DNA from 2 places in the Bacillus sp. MC1252 genome. Region 1 is predicted to be linked to the other one. Evidence: predicted binding sites of a transcription regulator. Region 1 holds the regulator's gene; the other holds the start of a gene.
The links. The regulator LexA, encoded in region 1, represses DNA repair genes until DNA is damaged. The targets are predictions, from matches to a motif close to CGAACATATGTTCG.
Positions count from the first base shown of each region.

Region 2: a site for LexA is predicted at 1,394-1,407, ahead of ACYH0L_RS05960 (ImmA/IrrE family metallo-endopeptidase). Genes of this name have one in related genera too.

Region 1 is NZ_CM166369.1:1,728,153-1,731,680, reverse strand. Features, by position in the region: gene ACYH0L_RS08675 (DUF896 domain-containing protein) at 4-234, opposite strand; gene ACYH0L_RS08670 (YneB family resolvase-like protein) at 304-951, opposite strand; gene yneA (cell division suppressor protein YneA) at 969-1,280, opposite strand; gene lexA (transcriptional repressor LexA) at 1,440-2,060, shown strand; gene ACYH0L_RS08655 (hypothetical protein) at 2,108-2,557, opposite strand; gene ACYH0L_RS08650 (IseA DL-endopeptidase inhibitor family protein) at 2,852-3,394, shown strand; gene ACYH0L_RS08645 (STAS domain-containing protein) at 3,427-3,528, opposite strand, start outside.
Region 2 is NZ_CM166369.1:1,192,789-1,196,316, reverse strand. Features, by position in the region: gene ACYH0L_RS05970 (hypothetical protein) at 94-225, shown strand; gene ACYH0L_RS05965 (N-acetylmuramoyl-L-alanine amidase) at 214-1,113, opposite strand; gene ACYH0L_RS05960 (ImmA/IrrE family metallo-endopeptidase) at 1,423-1,971, shown strand; gene ACYH0L_RS05955 (poly-gamma-glutamate hydrolase family protein) at 1,998-2,621, opposite strand; gene ACYH0L_RS05950 (DUF5412 domain-containing protein) at 2,865-3,236, shown strand; gene ACYH0L_RS05945 (methyl-accepting chemotaxis protein) at 3,409-3,528, opposite strand, start outside.

The DNA.
Region 1 (3,528 bases):
ATCTTAATGAAGGTTCTGATCTCTTTCTCTTTTTAATTTTTCTGGTGTGACATCGTTTCCTTCAGGATCGACGATTTTCACGGTTTTAAGTGTATTTTTCATAGAAGAACGAAAAGCTTTTAAATATTCTTCTCTTAAATGCTTTTGTTCTGTTTTTTCAGCGTCCGACAAACCGGTCTCTTTCGACTTTTTTGAAAGCTCATTTATTCTTGCAAGCTGCTTTTTAGAAATCATGACAAACTCCTTTAAAACATTTTCTCTAAATACTACTAAATATCATTCATTTTTACAACAATTCACACTTTACGTGGTAAGAGCTTTTTCATATTCTTGATACCTTCTATGCACCGTCGCCTTTGAAATGTCAAAGCCTAGTCCCTGAAGTGTTGCTGCGATTTCGGCGAACGTCATGTTGTTTTTTCTTAATCGAACAATTTCTGAAATCGGTACTTCAATTCGCTCACGGCCAGGCGCCTGCTCACGGTGTTTTAAATTGAGTTCAGGCTGATACCCGCGCTCAACAGCCCTCTTCATTCCCCGCTTAATTTTCAGGTTATGAATTTTTCGTTGATACTCTTCCACGATTCCTACAATCTCAATGACCATCTCATCTGCTTCTGAAAGCTCAAGCTCTCCTCTATGAAAAACACTATACACCTTTACTTTCTCTTTAAAAAGACAATGAAGAAGCGCAATTTTTGCTTGTCCTCTTCCAAGGCGCGTCTCATCCTGAATGAGAACAGCATCTATTGACTCTTCTTTCAGCGTAGCAAGCATATCAAAAACACCATTACGATCTAGATCGTATCCACTCGCTTTTTCTTTAATGACTTTGACCACATTCATCTTGTGCAAAGCAGCTAAAGCTAGCAATTCTTCTTCTTGTCTTTTCAGCGAGGTTTCCTGCTCTTCTTTGACAGTACTGACTCTCGCATAAATGATTGCGTTCATCTCTTCAATCGACCTTTCTACTGTACTGTTGCAAGTTGATATACGACTGGATGCTCTTTTTTGACTGGTATCACAAGGATGTCTCCAGGCTGGATTTCAGTTGAAGCAAGATCATTGTGTTCGGTTACCCAGTCAATAAACGCATTTTTGTCGATTGATTTACTGTCGTTTACTTGATCAGCTAACCCCCAAAGAGTATCACCTGATTGAACCTCTATTTTAACATATTGATTTGGATCATTATGGCTAGTGACTGCGATAAGTGAGAGAAATATGCCAACGATGAATGAGAATACCCCAATAAAAATAATAGATTCTTTTAACCTCATAATGTCATCTCCCCTAACAGAATATGCGTTCGCTCTTTCTGTCATTCATTATAAATACGAACAAACGTTTCTGTCAAACGTTTTTTTCGAACCTATGTTTGTACTGTTAGGAAAAACATGCTATAATTTCTTTAAAATTGACGTTTTGAGGTGCAAAAGATGACGAAGCTATCAAAAAGACAACTCGATATCCTGACATTCATCAAAGAAGAAGTAAAAAGCAAGGGCTATCCCCCATCCGTTCGTGAAATTGGAGAAGCTGTCGGTCTAGCATCCAGCTCAACTGTCCATGGACATTTAGCTAGACTAGAAACAAAGGGTTTAATTAGAAGAGACCCGACAAAACCTAGAGCGATCGAAGTACTAGATGAAGAGGAAATGAATATTCCAAAGAGTGCTGTAATGAATGTACCAGTCATCGGAAAAGTAACAGCCGGCTTGCCTATCACGGCTGTTGAGAATGTAGAAGAATACTTCCCTCTTCCAGAGACTTTTGCAGCGCCAGATGAACAAGTATTTATGCTTGAAATTATGGGAGAAAGTATGATTGATGCGGGTATTTTGGACAAGGACTATGTCATTGTCCGTCAGCAAAGCACTGCCAACAATGGAGATATTGTGGTCGCGATGACAGAGGAAGATGAAGCCACAGTGAAACGTTTTTATAAGGAAGATACACACTTTAGATTACAGCCAGAGAACCCATCAATGGAACCGATTATTTTACAGAATGTGAGTATACTAGGTAAAGTGATTGGCGTATTTCGAAATATTCATTAAAACAAGCCGGTATTTCATCAGTTGCTGATGAGAACCGGCTTTTTCTTTTATGAACAAGAATAAGCAAGAATACTCGAACTTGGGAACGAACCAAATGTAAAGTTCGGCCATATAAAGCCTGTTGTACGGCCAAAAGGCTGTGAGGAAAGCACATACATTAAAAATACTTGACCGTTTCTAAGGAACACAATCGTCCATCTTCTATTACATCCCGCTGCAAACTGAACAGTTTGCTGGCCTCCACTTACACTTTGCCCTGAAATAAGTGACTGCATACTTTGAGGCTGAGAGACTGCTTGCTGATACTGTGAGATGATATGCTGCGGCGGAGCTGGCGGGGCTGATTGTCCGCCTGAACCTTGCCCTGGCCCAGTACCTCCCCCTCCGATTGGAAACCCAGGAAATCCTCCAACTTGAGGAACAGGAAGCGATGGCCATCCTTGTACCTGCCTATCATATAAGTACCCATTCCACATACCTTCATACGGATGATACATATTAAACACCACTTTCTTAGACATTCATCACGACAGTATATGTCATAAATGAAAAAGGGTGTTGAACGTCCAAATAGAAATTTTTCCAAAAGACGTTTTGTTCTTCTGTAGAACGGTTAAATAGTAGTGAAGAAGAAAAAATAAAAAAATGAAAACTTTTTGTCTCGCTCAAACGTTATATAGGTAGAAAGAAAAGAAATAAAAAACTTTTAGATTTAACACTTGTAATATCACTGTAATTATTGTAACATTTGTAACATAAGAAGTTTTCATTTAAAAAAGGAGGCAATCGCCTTGAAAAAATTATTTGTTTTATTAACTGCTATTATGCTTATGATCTCATTACAATCAACAACACTAGCCGCTTCCAAAAAACCAGCCGCTTTAACAAATAAAGAAGCGTTACATATTGCCCTTGATGCACGAGAACACTTTTGGAGTGCGATGTCAGGCTACAAAATTAATGAACATTCAGATTACAAATTAAAATCATTTAGTTATAAAGACATGACATACAACTATCTTTCTAAAACATTTGATACAAAGAAAAAACTAAACAGCTACCTATCTCAAGTTTTCACAAAAGATGCGATCACTCATGGTTTAAAAGACTATCAGTTTATTGTTCATAATGGAAAAATGGCTGTTCCAGTCGGTGACGGAGACAACATGCTCAATTGGGAGAAAGCAACACCTAAACTTGTCTCTAAGAAAAATACAATCCGCACATATGAATTCACAGTCCCAACACTTGATGGACGTGAAGTAAAACGAACTGTCACTTATGAGAAAGTACAAAAGGATTGGAAAGTAACAAAAATTGACGCTGTGATCTAAATAAAAACCAGGCCCGTTACTAGGCCTGGTTTTTATTTAGGAGAAAATTCAGTCATGTGATCTAGCGCGTGGGCAAGTGATGATGCCGTGCGAAATTCATGAAAAGGAAGCCCGAGCTGCACAGCTGTTTGAGC
Region 2 (3,528 bases), 540 kb from region 1:
TAAAGGACGCGGAACTAAACCCGCGTCCTGATTCCTTTTTTACATCGATTCGCATACAATAAAACCATATGCTGTAACCATTGAGGTGCCAAAATGAAAAAGAAAATCAAACAATTGAGATATGTTCAGTTTGCTGAATTTCAGCCGTCCCCTTATGTCCGCCAATTAAATGAAAAAAGTGAAGCAGTCATTCATTCATACAAACAGAAAAACTCACTTATTTAATTGCTCAAGCAGCTTTTTCTTCGTATTAGGTCCGTATACCCCATCACTTGTCAGACCATTCATCAGCTGAAAACGCGCTACAGCATTGGCCGTTTTTTCCCCGTAAATTCCGTCAACTCCCTTATCTACAGCCGTTTTATCAGGATAAAAATAAACAGCGGCAAGCGCTTTTTGGACGAGGCGTACGTGCTCCCCCTTCGTCAAAGGAGATGTCACCTTTAAAATCCCATCTGGCAGCTCATACATGATTTTTCCATCATTGCGATAAATTTTGAGAACCTGTCCAATTTGAATCGTGTTCGGGTCGTTAATGTCATTCCATTTCTGTAAATCACTCACAGTGACGCCATGGGCTTTAGCAATACTTGTTAACGTATCCCCGCTTTTGACCACATACGTGATGACCGTCGCCGGATCACCTGCGGTTTCAATTCCTTTTTTAAATGCATCCCATGTAGATAGAAGCAGGCGTGGACATGCTTTTCCAGACCAATGCTCATGTGTAACCACATTTACTAATGGAATGTCATGTTCTTTTAATAGCTTTTGAATGAGCCATTGAGCATGTTTGACAGCCTGCTGAAAGTTCCCATCTTCATTTTCACAAATTTCAATTCCGATCGATTTCCTATTACCATTCCCATGTCCGTCCCCTGCATGCCAGCCATTTTCATTTAAAGGCAGATGCTGAAAAATTTCACGATCATCCACTGTAAAATGCCAGCTCACCTCTGTCGTTGGTCGTTTGACGTATGCCGCATGACTTTTCGCGTCAGCTCCCTTAGATGTATTTGCTGTGTTATGAACAGTCACATACATCGGTGTCATGGCGTATCCTGGCCGGTTTCCGTTTCCAACTGGAATAAAATCTTGATAAATTTGTACCATGTTCTGCACTCCCTTTTGCTAGATTGAATTGATCTTTCTCATCAATCGGTGGCATTCGTAAGACAAATTTTGTTTGTTTTAGTTATAAGACTATGGTAAAATTTGAATTCAATCTTCCCTTTTTAATAGTGAAAATGAAAAAATGAAGAAAAAAACAGGAAATAATTCCATTTTTCTTTGATTTTATGTTAAAATTGTTAAAAACAAGCCGATATAAAAAGTAAGCGATAGCTTTATTAGCCATTTAGTCCTATACGGACTTTTCTTTTATGCCAAAAATAGAACATACGTTTGTGTGGAGGTTTTTAAATGACTTATTTTTTAACCCATTTAGAAGAAGATATTAAACGGTTATACGCTCAACTACAAATAAGCGGTCCTGCATATGTAGACATGCAAAGGATCGCTTCTGAATTTCATGTATGGGTCCATTACGAGGATACCGGCAGCATGATGATCAAACATCAAGGTCTTTACAGTATTATTTTAAACAGATCCCTATCACCAGAAGAACAGTGGCAGGATTTTGCCCACGAGCTCTGTCATGTGTTGAAACACGCAGGCAATCATTTCAAAATGCATAGGCTCTTTCGAGAACTGCAAGAGTTTCAGGCAAAACAATTCATGTATCACTTTTGTGTTCCGACCTTTTTGCTCCTGCAAATGAAGCTTCCAAATCTACGTCAGCAAGCTATTTTGCAAATTGCTCAAACATTTCACGTCACCTGGGCTTTTGCTGAAAAACGGCTTGCCTTATTCGAACAGCGAAGAGTAGGCATTCGCTTTCAAAAGGAGTTTACTTCCTATTTAATGAAAGCGGAAAGGGTTGCGGAAAAAGAAGCTGCTTATCAAACGTAAACACCTGCACGCATGACAAAAGAGGTTTATTCATAAAGGCTTAATACTTGTTTCAGTACATTTGTGTATCTATAAAATTGTTCATTTTGTGTATCACGCCGGTAGCGCCGCCTAAAGTCTTGAAAGAATGCTCTTCTTTGAGCTTGACTGATTTCAATTTGAACGCTTTTTCCTGTCAGACATTGATTATTAATATTATGAGGATGTGTTCCAGAAAAACGATCTGATTCAGACAAAAGCAATGCAGGAAAACCATTCAATGTTAAACGTTTCACGGTTTCTGCAGCTCTTTCTCTGTCTGTACCGCCCACTAATGTTTGAAGCACGTCTGTTTCTCCGTAGCCGTGGAGCGCAAACGTATAATGATGTGTATGCACTTGAGAAAGACAAATCGGCTCATCAAAACGTGTGCTTGTAATATGAAGAACATGATTGCCTTTCACTTTAAGGCCCTCAAATAAATACATTGAATAATCGCTTGCTAATTCATGGATCAGCTCACTCACGCCTGATTCAATTCCTCCGGCATGAGGCGACAAAATCAGAAGCTGATCTCCTTCCCGCTTGTGTAGAATTTGATAGTCAATCCCTTTTCTTTCATGAGCGGAAAGCTCTTCATAATTTTGATACGTATCGATGATTTGCGTCATTCTATCTGCCCCATTCCTCTATATGAGCATAAGTCTACTGATCTCAAATTCTTTTGTAAAGTGTTTTCGAATCGTCTATCCACATGAAGACATCCTTAAATTTTCCTTATCTTTACGGCTTTCTGTTGAATTTTGAGAAAAAATGACCGATAATTGAAACAAGTAGAACTTTTAGACTATATGAATCTTTTTGTATTCTCTCTCATAAATTAGCATTATTGTGATCTAAATCTGGAGGAATTCATGTTAAAAAAGAAAACCACCATCATCCTTGTCATCTTATTCATTAGCTTTGCTGGTATCATTTATTGGAAATGCTTCTCTCTTCAAGGCGTGTCTCATGGAACATTCATCCGCTCTATGTCATCACCCGACGGAACATATATCATCAACACCTATCGTCATAGTGGAGGAAAGCTAAAGGAGAACGCAGTCAGAGCAGAAATTGAAAACAAACTGACCCATCGAAAGAAAACGATTTACTGGAAATACCCTGATAAAGATCCTCTCATCAAATGGAAAAATACACAGCTGGTTCAAATTGGACACGAGTTTTTAAATGTTGTAAAAGGCGAAACGTACGATTATCGCTTTGAAAAAAGAAACAGAAAATAACGAGTCATCAAAAAACGAATCCTCTTTAGATTCGTTTTTTTACGTTTACATCACCTTTTGCATAAAGCCTTTCCTTTCTTTGCTTACCACAGTCAACCGCTCCACAATTTCACTAAACTCTGTCACAAGTAAAGCTTGGTCTAATGATGACCCCATCATATGTTCCTTACTCTCAAGTAATGTATGTTTGGATGTTAGAGAAAATCCCTTGCAATGAGCTTTCAATATTTTCAGTTGCACGTGAGGTTCCACTTGATAATTTTGGGACTTCGCTTGCTACAACACTAAAATC